2 regions of the Kitasatospora sp. NPDC058115 genome follow, and region 1 is predicted to be linked to the other one. Evidence: predicted binding sites of a transcription regulator. Region 1 holds the regulator's gene; the other holds the start of a gene.
The links. The regulator HspR, encoded in region 1, represses chaperone genes until heat shock. The targets are predictions, from matches to a motif close to TTGAGNNNNNNNNNCTCAA.
Positions count from the first base shown of each region.

Region 2: lon (endopeptidase La) is a predicted target of HspR. The motif match lies at 2,707-2,725, and genes of this name have one in related genera.

Region 1 is NZ_JBHVTL010000033.1:68,650-76,365, reverse strand. Features, by position in the region: gene ACFVVL_RS30015 (helix-turn-helix domain-containing protein) at 18-1,076, opposite strand; gene ACFVVL_RS30010 (heat shock protein transcriptional repressor HspR) at 1,282-1,797, opposite strand; gene dnaJ (molecular chaperone DnaJ) at 1,805-2,962, opposite strand; gene grpE (nucleotide exchange factor GrpE) at 3,121-3,750, opposite strand; gene dnaK (molecular chaperone DnaK) at 3,747-5,600, opposite strand; gene ACFVVL_RS29990 ((Fe-S)-binding protein) at 5,901-7,716, shown strand, end outside.
Region 2 is NZ_JBHVTL010000059.1:1,322-9,037, forward strand. Features, by position in the region: gene ACFVVL_RS35010 (sensor histidine kinase) at 1-455, opposite strand, end outside; gene ACFVVL_RS35015 (response regulator transcription factor) at 540-1,277, opposite strand; gene ACFVVL_RS35020 (rhomboid-like protein) at 1,822-2,610, shown strand; gene lon (endopeptidase La) at 2,748-5,147, shown strand; gene ACFVVL_RS35030 (GtrA family protein) at 5,239-5,817, shown strand; gene ACFVVL_RS35035 (ROK family protein) at 5,810-7,030, shown strand; gene ACFVVL_RS35040 (ABC transporter permease) at 7,041-7,716, opposite strand, start outside.

The DNA of each region.
Region 1 (7,716 bases):
ATGCTCGACATGGACAGTCACTGGTAGGACTTTTGCCAGTCAAGGGGAAGGACCGATGCATCGGGCAGCATCGGTCCTTCTTGTTGCCGGGCGAGTTTCCAGCCGAGCTGGAAGAGCGTCTCGACCTCGTGTTCCTCGCGGAGTTCGGCGATGTGCCGGGCCAGCGTGCGCTCGCTCAGTCCGAGCCGGCGCGCGATCGTTCTGTGGCCGGCCCCCTGGAGCATCATCCGGATGATTTGCTGACGCATGCTCGAAACCACCTGGCGGGGGATCTCGTGCGAGCCGGAGAAGGGAATGGCCCGCTCCCACTGGCTGCTGAACACGTGCACGATGTAGCTGATCACCGCCTCGTCCCGGATGAAGGCCGCGCGGTCGCGATTCTCCTCGCCCCCGACGGTGACCACGGCCACCTTGCGGTCGAGCACGATGAGCTTGGCGAACGCCTCGTCGAGGGTCCTCACCTGGCAGCCGGCCTGGGTGATCTCCCGTACGTAGTCGACCGTCGGATTGGAATAGCGCGCACCCGGTTGGTAAATGGTCCGGATGGTGCCGCCGCGCTGCACGAATCTCATGTCCCGGTCGATGGCGATCCGCAATGCGTCGGCCGCCCGCCCGCCGCCGGGCTGCGCGGTCAGCATCTCGCGCGAGGCGTTCTCCAGCAGCGTTTCCAGGAGCTGGTTTATGGTGCCGCGGCCCTGGACGTACTCAATTGATCCGCCGGGTTCCGGTCCGGTGGTGTGCGCCTGGTATTCGAGGCCGAGTTCCTGCAGCGTCGCGTGCAGCGAAATCGACCGGCGGAGCAGATCGGCGGCCTCCATCTGGAGATTGTTCGAGGCCGATTCGGCGAGCTGCCGGGGGTCTTTCACCGCGAAGGTTCCCGGCGGGCCCACTTCCGGATTGAGGAGACCGAGCCGCAGCAACTCCTGGAGCGGTTCGTGGTCGGATTCGGGCGACAGCGGACAGCCCTGGTCGTCCGTCAGCGGCCCGTCGTGCCGCAGGGCCTTCTGGTACAGGCTGCGGGCCTCCGGAGACAGCACACCCTCGTGGGTGGCTCCAGACCTGTGTCCGGCACTCATCTGCGGCTCCTCGCCGTTGGCTGGACCGGGTGGACTGCGCGGACCTGGTCCGCCCTGGGCATCCTAGGCGCCGCGTGCCCCCGTGCCGACTGCTGCGTGGTGTTCGAGCCGGTTCCCCGCTTCCTGAACCTTCGCACTGGAACGATACTGCCGGTACCCGCTGTACGGCGGGTACCGGCGGTGGTGCGCGAGCGCGCGACGGCGGTCAGCGCTTGGGGCGCCAGACGACGAGCGCGCTGGAGTGCGGGGTCGGGGGCTGGTAGGGGACGAGGTCGCGCCGGTAGGAGGCGTGGATGGTGGCCTCGCGCTGCTGGAGCGCGGTGGCCGCGCCCTCCAGGGAGTCGGCCAGTTCGGCGATCCGGGACTGCAGGGCGGCGACCTGGTTCTCCAGCTCGATGATCCGCTTGATGCCGGCCAGGTTGATGCCCTCGTCCTGGGAGAGCCGCTGGACCTCGCGCAGCTGCTGGATGTCGCGCGCGGAGTAGCGGCGGCCGCGTCCGGCGGTGCGGTCGGGGCTGACCAGGCCGAGCCGGTCGTACTGGCGGAGGGTCTGCGGGTGCAGGCCGGAGAGCTCGGCGGCCACCGAGATCACGTAGACCGGGGTCTCCTCGGTGAGCACGTACTGGGGCTGCGGGGCGGTCCGGCGGGTGGTGCGGCGGGCGCCGCCGCCACCGGGAAGACCGTCGCCGAGGCCGGGGCCGATGGGGTCGTCGGGGGTCATCTGGTCGTCACGCTCCCTTCGCCGCTCGGAAGAGGGCGGCTCGCGGGTCGTCGGAGGCGGTCGCCTCGCGGTACTGCTCCAGAGCGGTCAGGGCGTCGCCGGTGACGGCCTGGGGCACCACGACCTCCATGGTGACCAGCAGGTCGCCGCGGGTGCCGTCCTTGCGGGTGGCGCCCTTGCCGCGGGCCCGCAGGGTCAGGCCGTTGGCGCTGCCCGGGGGCAGCTTGAGCTTCACCGACGGGCCGTTCAGGGTCGGCACCTCGATGGTGCCGCCGAGGGCCGCCTCGGGGAAGGTCACCGGGACGGTCACCGTCAGGTTGTCGCCCTTGCGCCCGAACACGGCGTGCGGGTCGACGTGGACGGTGACGTACAGGTCGCCGGGCTGGCCGCCGCGCTCGCCCTGGGCACCCTTGCCCTTGAGGCGGATCCGCTGGGCGTCCTGGACGCCGGCCGGGATCCGGACCTGCATGGTGCGGGCGGAGCTGGCGCGGCCGCTGCCGTGGCAGTCGGGGCAGGGGTCGTCGACGATCATGCCGCGGCCCCGGCAGTCCCGGCAGGGCTCGGAGAGCGCGAAGGCGCCCTGACCGCGGCTGACCGTGCCGGAGCCCACGCAGGTCGGACAGACCCGCGGGGTGGTGCCGGACTTGGCGCCGGTGCCGTTGCAGAGCCGGCAGGGGGCCTGGCTGGTCATCCGCAGCGGGACGGTGGCACCGTCGACGGCCTCCTCGAAGGAGAGCGTCACCTCGGTCTCGACGTCGGCGCCGCGCCGCGGCTGGGCCTGCCGGCCGCCGCGGTTGAACAGGCCGCCGAAGACGTCGCCCAGCCCGCCGCCGGCGCCGCCGCCGCCCTGGCTGCCGCTGAAGAGGTCGCCGAAGTCGAAGCTGTAGCTGCCGGTGCCGCCGGGTCCGCCCGGCCGGAAGCCGCCGTTGGCGAAGAGGCTGCGGGCCTCGTCGTACTCCTTGCGGCGCTTCTCGTCGGAGAGGACGTCGTACGCCTCGGAGATGTCCTTGAACCGCTCCTCGGCCTTGGTGTCGCCCTTGTTGGCGTCGGGGTGGAACTCGCGCGCCAGCTTGCGGTAGGTCTTCTTGATCTCCGTGGCGCTGGCGTCCTTGGGCACGCCGAGGACCTTGTAGTAGTCCTTCTCCACGTAGTCCTTGCCGCTCATGGCCGGCGCCACCTCCCGAGGTCCATCGTCACAGTGCTGTCAACGGTCCGGGCACGCTCCTGCGTGCCCGGACACGCCGACAGCGCGCTGCGGAGCCGGCCGCCGTACTGGCCGGCGTACGACTCCGCAGCGCAAGGGTTGTCAGCCGTCACCGGTGGTCAGCTGTCCGAGCCACCGTCGGCCTGGTCCTTCTTCTCCCCGCCCTTGGCGGTGTCGGCGTCCGGACCGGACGTGGTCTGGGTGCCCGGCTGGGGCTCCGCGACCGCGACCATCGCCGGGCGGATGATCCGCTCGCCGATCCGGTAGCCGGGCTGGAGGATCTGGACGCAGGTGTCCTCGGTGACGTCCGAGGAGTAGCTGTGCATCAGCGCCTCGTGCATGGTCGGGTCGAAGGGCTCGCCCTCCTTGCCGAACTGCTGCAGGCCCAGCTTGGCGACGACCGTCTCCAGCGACTCCGCGACGGACTTGAAGCCGCCCGTCACCTCGCCGTGGTCGCGGGCGCGGCCGATGTCGTCCAGCACCGGGATCAGCGACTCCAGGATGTTGGAGACGGCGATCTCGCGGACCGTCAGCCGGTCGCGCTCGACCCGCTTGCGGTAGTTCTGGTACTCGGCCTGCAGGCGCTGGAGGTCGGCGGTGCGCTCGGCCGCCTCGCGCTTGGCCGCGGCGACCTCCTCCGCGCCGGAGCCCTCGGCCCCGGCCGCGGCGGCCTCCTCGGCCGCCTTGATCACGGCCTCCTCGGCGGCGGAGTCGTCGCCGGGCTCGGCACCCTGCGGCTTCTCCGTCATGCCGCACCGCCCTTGGGCTTCTCGTCGTCCACGATCTCGGCGTCGACGACGTCGTCGTCCTTGGCACCGGCCTCGCCGGCGTCACCGGCCGCGCCCGCACCGGCCGCACCGGCGGCGTCGGCGTTGGCGTACAGCGCCTGGCCGAGCTTCTGGGCGGTGGTGGAGACCTTCTCCGAGGCCTCGCGGATCTTCGCGATGTCCTCGCCCTTCAGGGCTTCCTTCAGCTCGCCGATGGCGGTCTCGACCTCGGTCTTGACATCGGCCGGCAGCTTGTCGGCGTTGTCGGCGATGAACTTCTCGGTGGAGTAGACGAGCTGCTCGGCCTGGTTGCGGGTCTCCACGGCCTCGCGGCGCTTGTGGTCCTCCTCCGCGTACTGCTCGGCCTCGCGCATCATGCGCTCGATGTCGTCCTTCGGCAGCGCGGAGCCGCCGGTGACGGTCATCTTCTGCTCCTTGCCGGTGCCGAGGTCCTTGGCGCCGACGTGCATGATGCCGTTGGCGTCGATGTCGAAGGTGACCTCGATCTGGGGCAGGCCGCGGGGGGCCGGCGGCAGGCCGGTCAGCTCGAACATGCCGAGCTTCTTGTTGTAGGCGGCGATCTCGCGCTCGCCCTGGTAGACCTGGATCTGCACGGACGGCTGGTTGTCCTCGGCCGTGGTGAAGATCTCCGAGCGCTTGGTCGGGATCGTGGTGTTGCGCTCGATCAGCTTGGTCATGATGCCGCCCTTGGTCTCGATGCCGAGGGACAGCGGGGTGACGTCGAGCAGCAGGACGTCCTTGACCTCGCCCTTGAGGACACCGGCCTGGAGCGCGGCGCCGATGGCGACGACCTCGTCCGGGTTGACGCCCTTGTTGGCGTCCTTGCCGCCGGTCAGCTCGCGGACGAGCTCGGCGACGGCCGGCATGCGGGTGGAGCCGCCGACGAGGACCACGTGGTCGATCTCGGACAGCGCGATGCCGGCGTCCTTGATCACGTTGTGGAACGGGATCTTGCAGCGCTCCAGCAGGTCCGAGGTGAGCTGCTGGAACTGGGCGCGGGTGAGCTTCTCGTCCAGGTGCAGCGGGCCCTCGGCGGAGGCCGTGATGTAGGGCAGATTGATCGAGGTCTCGGAGGACGAGGACAGCTCGATCTTGGCCTTCTCGGCGGCCTCGCGCAGACGCTGCAGGGCCATCTTGTCCTTGGACAGGTCGACGCCGTGGCCGGCCTGGAAGACCTTGACCAGGTGGTCGACGATCTTCTGGTCCCAGTCGTCGCCGCCGAGGTGGTTGTCACCGTTGGTGGCCTTCACCTCGACGACCCCGTCGCCGATCTCCAGCAGGGAGACGTCGAAGGTGCCGCCGCCGAGGTCGAAGACCAGGATGGTCTGGTCGTCCTTGTCCAGGCCGTAGGCCAGGGCGGCCGCGGTCGGCTCGTTGACGATGCGCAGGACGTTGAGGCCCGCGATCTCACCGGCCTCCTTGGTGGCCTGGCGCTCGGAGTCGGAGAAGTACGCCGGGACGGTGATGACGGCGTCGGTGACCTGCTCGCCCAGGTAGGCCTCGGCGTCGCGCTTCAGCTTCTGCAGCACGAAGGCGCTGATCTGCTGGGGGTTGAAGTCCTTGCCGTCCAGCCCGATCTTCCAGCTGGTGCCCATGTGGCGCTTGACCGAGCGGATGGTGCGGTCGACGTTGGTGACCGCCTGGCGCTTGGCCACCTCGCCGACGAGCACCTCGCCGTTCTTCGCGAAGGCGACGACGGACGGCGTGGTCCGCGCGCCCTCGGCGTTCGTGATGACGGTGGGCTCGCCACCCTCCAGAACGCTGACGACCGAGTTCGTCGTGCCGAGGTCGATGCCGACCGCGCGTGCCATCGTAGATACCTCCAGGGAAGAGTTGAGCTTTACGGGCTCAAGGATGCCCGAGGATGCGGAGGGCGTCAACAGGGATGAGTCGGAGTCGCTCAACTTTGCTGAGCCGTTCTCCGGAGCGGCGGTGGCCGGGCCGTGCCGGACGTGCACGCGCGTGACTGCCGCCATACCTTGAGCATCTTCAGGAGAAGTGTTGGCGAACGGTAATGTCCGGGCCGTCGGCCCTGGAAGTTACCGACGAGTACACTCCCCTTGGAGAAACTGCACACCCGTAACACGCAAGCCGCAGGAGACGGAGAGCCGATGCAGCTAGCAGCGATCGTCATCTCGCTGGTCACATTCGTGGTCGGCACCGCGCTCGCCGCTCGTGCGGCGCTGTACATCTACCGGGTGGTGCGGACCGGCCAGCCGGACGCCACCCGCTTCGGGCAGCCCGCGCGGCGGGCGAAGACCGTGGCCGTGGAGTTCGTCGGCCACACCCGGATGAACCGCTGGGGGATCGTCGGCATCGCCCACTGGTTCGTCGCGGTCGGCTTCTTCACCCTGGGCCTGACCCTGCTGACCGCCTTCTTCCAGCTGTTCGACGCCGAGTTCGTGCTGCCGGTGCTCGGCGGCTGGCTGCCGTACGAGCTGTTCACCGAACTGGTCGGCACCCTCACCACGCTGGGCATCGCGACGCTGATCGTGATCCGCCTGCTGAGCCTGCCCGGCCGGGCGGGCCGCAAGTCCCGCTTCGCCGGCTCGATCGCCTGGCAGGCCTTCTACGTCGAGTACACGATCCTCGGCATCGGCCTGTGCATCATGATCCTGCGCGGCCTGGAGGGCGCGCTGGAGGGCGTCGGCTCCTACGAGGCCACGTACCTGATCTCCTACCCGCTGGTGGCGGCCTTCCGCGGGCTGTCCCACGGCACCCTGGAGAACCTGGTCTACCTCTTCGCGATGCTGAAGATCTGCATCTCCTTCGCGTGGGCGATCACCATCGGCGTCAACCCCTCGATGGGCGTCGCCTGGCACCGCTTCCTGGGCTTCTTCAACATCTACTTCAAGCGCGAGGAGGACGGCTCCACCGCGCTCGGCGAACTGCGCCCGATGACCAGCGGCGGTGAGCCGATCGACTTCGAGGACCCGGCCGAGGACGCCGTCTTCGGCGTCTCCCAGGTCGAGCACTTCTCCTGGAAGGGCATCCTCGACTTCTCCACCTGCACCGAGTGCGGCCGCTGCCAGTCCCAGTGCCCGGCCTGGAACACCGGCAAGCCGCTCTCCCCGAAGCTGCTGATCATGAGCCTGCGCGAGCACGCCTTCGGCAAGGCCCCCTACCTGCTCGCCGGCGGCGGCAAGGACATGGAGGGCACCGAGAAGGCCACCGCCGAGCAGCTGCGGGACGTCCCCGCGGCCGCCCTGGCCGAGGCCGGGCGCCCGCTGGTCGGCACCGCCGAGGAGAACGGCGTCATCGACCCCGACGTGCTGTGGTCCTGCACCACCTGCGGCGCCTGCGTCGAGCAGTGCCCCGTCGACATCGAGCACATCGACCACATCGTCGACATGCGCCGCTACCAGGTGATGATCGAGTCCTCGTTCCCCACCGAGGCCGGCACCATGCTCAAGAACCTGGAGAACAAGGGCAACCCCTGGGGCATGGCCACCAAGGCCCGCCTCGACTGGGTCAAGGAGCTCAAGAAGGAGACCGGCATCGAGGTGCCGGTGATCGGCGAGGACATCGACCCCGCCGAGGTCGAGTACCTCTACTGGGTGGGCTGCGCCGGCGCCCTGGAGGACCGCGCGAAGAAGACCACCAAGGCCTTCGCCGAACTGCTGCACACCGCCGGGGTGCGGTTCGCGATCCTCGGCAAGGAGGAGTCCTGCACCGGTGACTCCGCCCGCCGCCTGGGCAACGAGTTCCTCTTCCAGATGCTCGGCGCGCAGAACGTCGAGACCCTGAACGCGGCACTGGAGGACGCCCCGGTCAAGCGGATCGTGGCGACCTGCCCGCACTGCTTCAACACCATCGCCAACGAGTACCCGCAGCTGGGCGGCCACTTCGAGGTCATCCACCACACCCAGCTGCTGCAGCACCTCATCGACGAGGGCAAGCTCGTGCCGGTCAACCCGGTCGAGGGCC
Region 2 (7,716 bases), on a different contig from region 1:
TGCGAGACGTTGGCGACCAGTTCGCGGCGGTGCCGGTCGGCCGCTTCCAGGTCGGCCGCCATCTGGTTGAAGGTGGCGGCCAGCTCGCCGATCTCGTCGCGCGAGTTCACCTCGACCCGGCGGCTGTAGTCGCCGGAGGCCATCGCGCGGGCGGCGGCGGTCATGTCGCGCAGCGGGGCGGTCAGCCCGTGCGCGAGGAACTGCATGAAGAGCAGTGAGGCGATCATCGAGAAGATCATGATGATCCGGATCTGGGTCTCGGAGCGGATCGCCACGACCACCATGCCGGTGGCCAGGAAGACCGAGACGATCACCAGGAGGGCGAGTTTGCCCTTGATCGAGCGGACCGGGTCGAGCGGCCGGATGTCGGCCCAGACCCGTCGGGCGGCGCGGGCGGCCAGGGTGGGCGGCCGGCTGCCGTCGAGATCCCCGTTGCGTTGCTGTGGAAAGGTCATTGGTCCCCTGTGATCCCCCGCGTGGGTGCGCACGGCGGTCCGGGACACGGGCCCCCCGGCGGCCCGGTGTCCGAAGGTGTGCCGCTACGCGAGCGGGGCCTCCAGCGCGTATCCGACGCCGTGCACGGTGCGGATCCAGCTGGCGCCGATCTTGCGGCGCAGCGCCTTGACGTGGCTGTCGACGGTGCGGGTGCCGGACGCGTCCGTCCAGTCCCAGACCTCGGCCAGCAGCTGCTCGCGGGTGAGCACGGCGCGCGGCTGGGCGGCCAGGCAGGCGAGCAGGTCGAACTCGGTCGGCGTCAGGTGGACGTCGCCCGCGGCGAGCCGGACCCGGCGCTGCACGTGGTCGATCTCCAGCTCGCCGAAGCGCAGGCTGCCCAGCGCGGGCGTGCGGGCGGCCTGCTGGGCGCGCTCGACGCGGCGCAGCAGCACGTTGACCCGGGCGGCCAGTTCGCGCATGGAGAAGGGCTTGGTCATGTAGTCGTCGGCACCGACGCCGAGGCCGACCAGCAGGTCCGTCTCGTCGTCGCGCGCGGTGAGCATCAGGACCGGTACCGGGCGCTGGGCCTGGATCCGGCGGCACACCTCCAGGCCGTCGAAGCCGGGCAGCATGATGTCGAGGACGACGAGGTCGGGCTGCCAGGTGTGGAAGCCGTCGACGGCGCCCGGGCCGTCGTGGGCCACGGCGACCTTGAAGCCCTCCGCGCCCAGCCGGGCCGCGATGGACTCGGCGATCGTGGGTTCGTCCTCGACCACCAGCACTCTGCGCTGACTGCTCACCGTGCCGCCGGCGTTCTGGTTGTCCTGCTGAATTTCTGTCACGGTCACGCCACCGCCCCCAGGGCTGCGGGCCGGCCATCTGTGGGGATGGCGAAGGCTCCGCTCGTAGTCTTGTTCCGTCGTGGACTGTGCCGGGTCCGCCGTCCCGTCGCGTGTGCGGGGTCGGCGAGCGTGCGCCGCTCACTTCTCCCGCGCACCTCGCAGCGTACGGACAGCGGGTGATTCCCGGCAGGTGGACCGGACATTTCCGGCCCGGGGGCCGGCTTGCCGGGCCGGCCGTCGGGCCCACTGGGAAGTGGGCACGGGCCGATACCTTACCCGGCGTTTTTTCACTCCGTAACGGTACGTATGCACATCGGTCGGCACCAAGCCGCCGGTCAGCGGGGACGGGCGTGCGTATAAGGGGAGAAGGTCTGGACCAATTCGGCCGGCCCGCGGAGCCGCCGCGTCCAGCGTTCTCCCAGCCGGCTCCCAGCGGCCGGCCGTACCGTGGCCACGACAAATCGCGGGAGCGGGATTTCCGGTGGGCGCCGGTACGTTGGACACGCGCGGGGGCGACGGCTGCGGGTGTTGGAGCGGAGGCGGCATGACGGAGCGGCAGGTGTGCGCCGGGCGCGGCGGGCCGCCGTACGGGATGCTCCGGCGCGGGCTGCGGGCCGGAGCGGTCGAGTGGGCGCTGGCCCGGGTGCCGACCCCCCGGAGCACCCCCTTCGCGGTCGGCTACCTCGCCGTGGTCGGCGCCACCACCACTTTCGCCCAGCTGGCCGACCCCGACCTCGTGCGCCGGCTCCAGGAGGCGTCCAGCTCCGACGGTCACAACCTGTTGCAGCACCCGCTGCGGGCGCTGCTGCTCAGCGGCTTCTGGGTGGCCGGCCCGGACTGGGTGCCCTACCTGTGGGCCTTCGCCCTCACCGTCGCGCCGCTGGAGCGCCGGGTCGGCCCGGTCCGGGCGGCCGCCGTGTTCGCCGCCGGGCACATCGGCGCCACCCTGCTCTCCCAGGGCGTGGTGATCGTCGGGGTGGAGTCCGGGCGGCTGGAGCCGGCCGCGATGGACTACCTGGACATCGGTGTCAGCTACGGCGTGCTGGCCAGCCTCGGCGCGCTGGCCGGGCTGCTGCGGCCGGCCGGGCGGGTGGCCGTGCTGGCCCTGGCCGCGGGGCTGATCGCCGAGCAGATCGCCGGCGACCGGGACCTCGTGACCGGGGTGGGCCATCCGGCGGCGCTGCTGGCCGGGGTGGCGCTGTGGCGGTGGCTGCGCCGCTGGGACGGGAGCCGGCCGCACCGCAGCCGGCTCGGGGCGCCGTCCGCGCGCCCCCGGTCCGCCGCCGCGCCCGCGTCCGCGCCCGGCCGGTCCGTGGTGCTGGACCGCTTCTGAGCCGGTCCCGCCGGGGTTCTTGACGGGACGGCCGGCGGTCCTGCTCCGTTCGCTCACGGCGAACGGAGGTCGGGGAACATCCGCAGCCCGCGCAGCCTTAGTCAGGTCGACTCAAGTTCGCTGACTGGGGAGAGATCATGGCATCGACGTCCACTCCGCTCACCCTGCCCGTGCTGCCGCTCGACGACGAGGTCGTCCTGCCGGGCATGGTCGTTCCGCTGGACCTGAAGGACACCGAGGTCCGCGCCGCCGTGGAGGCCGCGCGCGCCGCCGCCGGCGGCAGCACCGGAAAGCCCCAGGTCCTGCTGGTCCCGCGGGTGGACGGTTCCTACGCGGCGGCCGGCACCCTCGCCACCGTCGAGCAGGTCGGCCGGCTGGCCGACGGCGACCCGGCCGCGCTGGTCCGCGCGGTGCGCCGGGTGCGGATCGGCGTCGGCACCACCGGTCCCGGCGCCGCGCTCTGGGTGGAGACCACACCGTTCCGCGAGTCCTCGGTCGGCACCCCGGTGGCCGGGCGCGCCGCCGAGCTGGTCCGGGAGTACAAGAGCCTGTCCACCCAGTGGCTGCGCAAGCGCGGCGCCTGGCAGATCGTCGACCGGGTGGCCGCGATCGAGGGCGTCGGCGAGCTCGCCGACAACATCGGCTACGCCTCCTTCGTCACCGCCGAGCAGAAGCTGAAGGTGCTGCTGGAGGCCGACCAGGTCGCGCGACTGGAGTACGCGCTCGGCCTGCTCCGCGACCACCTCGCCGAGGAGGAGGTCAACGACACCATCCGCAAGGACGTCGAGGAGGGCGTCGCCAAGCAGCAGAAGGAGTTCCTGCTCCGCCGCCAGCTGGAGGCCGTCCGCAAGGAACTGGCCGAGCTGAACGGCGACCCGGCCGACGAGGAGGGCGACTACCGCGCCCGGGTCGAGGCCGCCGACCTGCCCGAGAAGGTCCGCGAGGCCGCGCTCAAGGAGGTCGACAAGCTGGAGCGCTCCAGCGACCAGTCGCCCGAGGGCTCGTGGATCCGCACCTGGCTGGACACCGTCCTGGAACTGCCCTGGAACGAGCGCACCGAGGACTCCTACGACATCGCCGGAGCCCGCGCGGTGCTGGACGCCGACCACGCCGGGCTGGCCGACGTGAAGGAGCGCATCGTCGAGTACCTGGCCGTCCGCAAGCGCCGGGCCGACCAGGGGCTCGGGCTGGTCGGCGGCCGCCGGGGCGGCGCGGTGCTGGCGCTGGTCGGCCCGCCCGGCGTCGGCAAGACCTCGCTCGGCGAGTCGGTGGCCCGCGCCATGGGCCGCAGCTTCGTCCGGGTCGCGCTCGGCGGCGTCCGGGACGAGGCGGAGATCCGCGGCCACCGGCGCACCTACGTCGGCGCGCTGCCCGGCCGGCTGGTCCGGGCGATCAAGGAGGCCGGCTCGATGAACCCGGTCGTCCTGCTCGACGAGATCGACAAGGTCGGCTCCGACTACCGGGGCGACCCGGCGGCCGCCCTGCTGGAGGTGCTCGACCCGGCGCAGAACCACACCTTCCGCGACCACTACCTGGAGGTCGAGCTGGACCTCTCCGACGTGGTCTTCCTCGCCACCGCCAACGTGCTGGAGGCCATCCCCGAGCCGCTGCTCGACCGGATGGAGCTGGTCCGGCTGGACGGCTACACCGAGGACGAGAAGGTCGTCATCGCCCGGGACCACCTGCTCCCGCGCCAGCTGGAGAGGGCCGGGCTGGCGGAGGGGGAGGTCACGGTCGACGAGCCGGCGCTGCGCCGGCTGGCCGGGGAGTACACCCGCGAGGCCGGCGTCCGCAACCTCGAACGGGCCGTCTCCCGGGTGCTGCGCAAGGTCGCCGCGCAGACCGAGCTGGGCGAGCGCGAGCTGCCCGCCGCGATCGGCGCCGACGACCTGCGGGCCCTGATCGGCCGGCCGCACCACGTCCCGGAGGCGGCCCAGGAGCCCGCCGAGCGGCGCACCGCGGTGCCCGGCGTGGCCACCGGGCTGGCGGTCACCGGGGCCGGCGGCGACGTCCTCTACATCGAGGCCTCGCTCGCCGACGCCGAGACCGGCGGCACCGGGCTGACCCTGACCGGCCAGCTGGGCGACGTCATGAAGGAGTCCGCGCACATCGCGCTCTCCTACCTGCGCTCGCGCGGCGCCGAGCTGGAGCTGCCGGTCACCTCGCTGCGCGACCGCGGCGTGCATCTGCACATCCCGGCCGGGGCCATCCCCAAGGACGGGCCGAGCGCCGGCATCACCATGACCACGGCGCTGGCCTCGCTGCTCTCCGGGCGCAAGGTGCGCACCGACGTGGCGATGACCGGGGAGGTGTCGCTGACCGGGCGGGTGCTGCCGATCGGCGGGGTGAAGCAGAAGCTGCTCGCCGCCGACCGGGCCGGGATCACCACGGTGATCATCCCCAAGCGGAACGAGCCCGACCTCGACGACCTGCCCGCGGAGGTGCTGGAGCGGCTGACCGTCCACCCGGTCGCCGACGTCCGGGAGGTGCTGGAGCTGGCCCTGGAGCCGGCCGGCGTGCTGGTGGCGGCGGCCTGACGCCCCCGGCGCCGCGCCACCCCCGCGGCCCGTCCCGTCCGGCGCTCCGCCTGGACGGGACGGGCCGCGGGGTGCGTGCCAGACTGCGAGAGTGCCGTCCTTGACCCAGCGCACGCTGGCCCGGGTGCCGGAGCGGGTACGACCGCTCCTGGTCCGGCACCGGCAGCTGGTGAAGTTCCTGCTGGTCGGCAGCGGCTGCTTCGCGCTGACGCTGCTGATGAACTACGCGCTGCGGCTGACCGTGCTGGAGCACAAGCCGGTGGTGGCGCTCACCGTGGCGACGGTGGCCGGCACCGCCGTCTCCTACGTGCTCAACCGGCGGTGGAGCTTCCGCTCCTCCTGGCGGCGGCGCGAACCGCTGCTGTTCCTGCTGGTGAGCGCCCTCGCCATCGCCGTCAACGTGCTGCCGCTGATCGTCTCGCGCTACCTGCTCGACCTGCGCGAGCCGTCGGTCGGCCCGGTCACCCAGGAGCTCGCCGACTTCCTGAGCGGGATGGTGCTGGGCACCTTCGCGGCGATGCTGTTCCGCTTCTGGGCCATGCGGCGCTGGGTCTTCACCCGGGTGGAGCAGTCCCTGGTGGCCGCCGGCGCGGCGGGCCCCGACGGCTGGGGCGTCCTCGGCGCGCCCGTGACGTCGGCGGAGGCCGGGGCGGGTGAGGGCGATGCGTGAACCGGAGGCCCCGCGGGGCGGCGGCCCGGCCAGCCAGCAGGGCATGCGCCGGTCCAATCTGGCGCTGGTGCTGCGGGTCATCACCCGCACCCCGCGCTCGCGCGCCGAGGTGGCCGCCGAGACCGGGCTGACCAGGGCCGCCGTCTCCTCGCTGGCCGAGGAGCTGATCGCGGCCGGACTGGTGGCCGAGGAGGGCCCGGCCGCCCCCAGCGGCAAGGTCGGCCGGCCCGGCACCGCGCTCGGGCTCAACCGGGACGGCCCGGCCGGACTGGGCGCCGAGATCGGGGTGGAGCACCTGGGCGCCTGCGCGGTCGACCTGCGCGGCGAGGTCCGCGCCTGGCGCCGCCAGGAGATCCGCAACCGGGGCCGGCAGCCCGCCGCCGTGATGGCCGACCTCGCCGAACTGCTCCGCCGGGCCGCCGCCGACGCCGCACTGCGCCCGGCCGGGCTGGCGCTGGCCGTGCCCGGACTGGTCGGCGCCGACGGCGCGCTGCTCCAGCGGGCGGCCAACCTGGGCTGGCGGGACGTCGCGGCCGCCGCCGAACTGCGGCTCGCGCTGCGCGCCGCCAACGCCGGGGAACTGGCCGAGCTCCCGCTGCGGGCCGACAACGAGGCCAACCTCGGCGGCCTGGCCGAGCTCTGGCTGGGCGGCGGGCCGGAGCACTTCCTGCACGTCTCCGCGGAGGCCGGGATCGGCTCGGCGATCGTCGTCGACGGCCGGCTGCTGCGCGGCGCGCGCGGCTACGCGGGCGAGCTGGGCCACGTCCCGGTGCATCCGGAGGGGCCGCGCTGCGCCTGCGGGGCGCACGGCTGCCTGGAGCAGTACGCGGGGGAGTCGGCGGTGCTGCGCGCGGCCGGCCTGGAGGGCATCCGGGGCGACTGGGTGGCGCTGCTGGCCGAGCGGGCCGGGGCCGCGGACGAGGAGGTGCGCGCCGCGCTCGACGGCGCGGGCGCCGCGCTGGGCATCGCTGCGGCCGGGGCGGTCAACCTGCTGGACCCGGCCGAGGTGGTGCTGGGCGGGGGCTACGCCCAGCTGGCGCCCTGGCTGCTGCCCGCGATGCGGGCCGAGCTGGCCGCCCGGGTGACCGTCCGCCCCTGGTCGCCCGAGCGGCTGACGGTCTCCCGGCTGGGCCGCCGCGGCCCCCTGCTGGGGGCCGCGGTCGGCGTGGTCCGGGCCCTGCTCGCCGACCCGGGGCGGCTGGAGGGGGCGTAGGCCCCGTCCTCTAGTCCTTGACCAGCTGGCGGCTCAGGTGCGAGGGCTTGCCGAGGACGGCGGCGAAGGTGATGCCGATGCCGACCAGTGCCCAGGCCAGCAGCACCAGCAGCGGCTGGGTCAGGTTGGTGGCGTCGAAGTAGGCGATCGAGCGGGTCGCGTCGGTGCCGGCGCCGTTCGGGAACCAGGCACCGATCGCCCGCCAGAAGGCCGGCATCATCGGCGGCGGGAAGACGCCGCCCGCACTCGGGTTGCCCAGCACCACGAAGACCAGCACCGCGATGCCGATGCCGATGATGTCGAACAGGCACTGCAGCGCCATGGTGAACGCGCCGACCGCGAAGACCACCAGCGCGCCGACGGCGGACAGCGCCCAGAACGAACCGGGCAGCGCGTCCAGGGCGGTCTGCACGATGATCGCGCCGCCGATGCCGGCCGCGACCGAGTACAGCGCCAGGGTGCCGAGGCGGATCACCGCACGGTTGGCGTTGGCCGGCTTGGCACCGGCGCTGACGCCCAGGATCGAGGCGACCAGGTAGCCGCCGACACACCAGCCGATCACCAGGTAGAAGGAGGACAGGCCGTTGGCGTCGCCCTTGGCGAGCGGCACGACGTCCTGGACCACGACCGTACGGCCCTGGCTCTTCTCCAGGCCGGTGACGATGGTCTCGGCGGCCCGGGCGGCG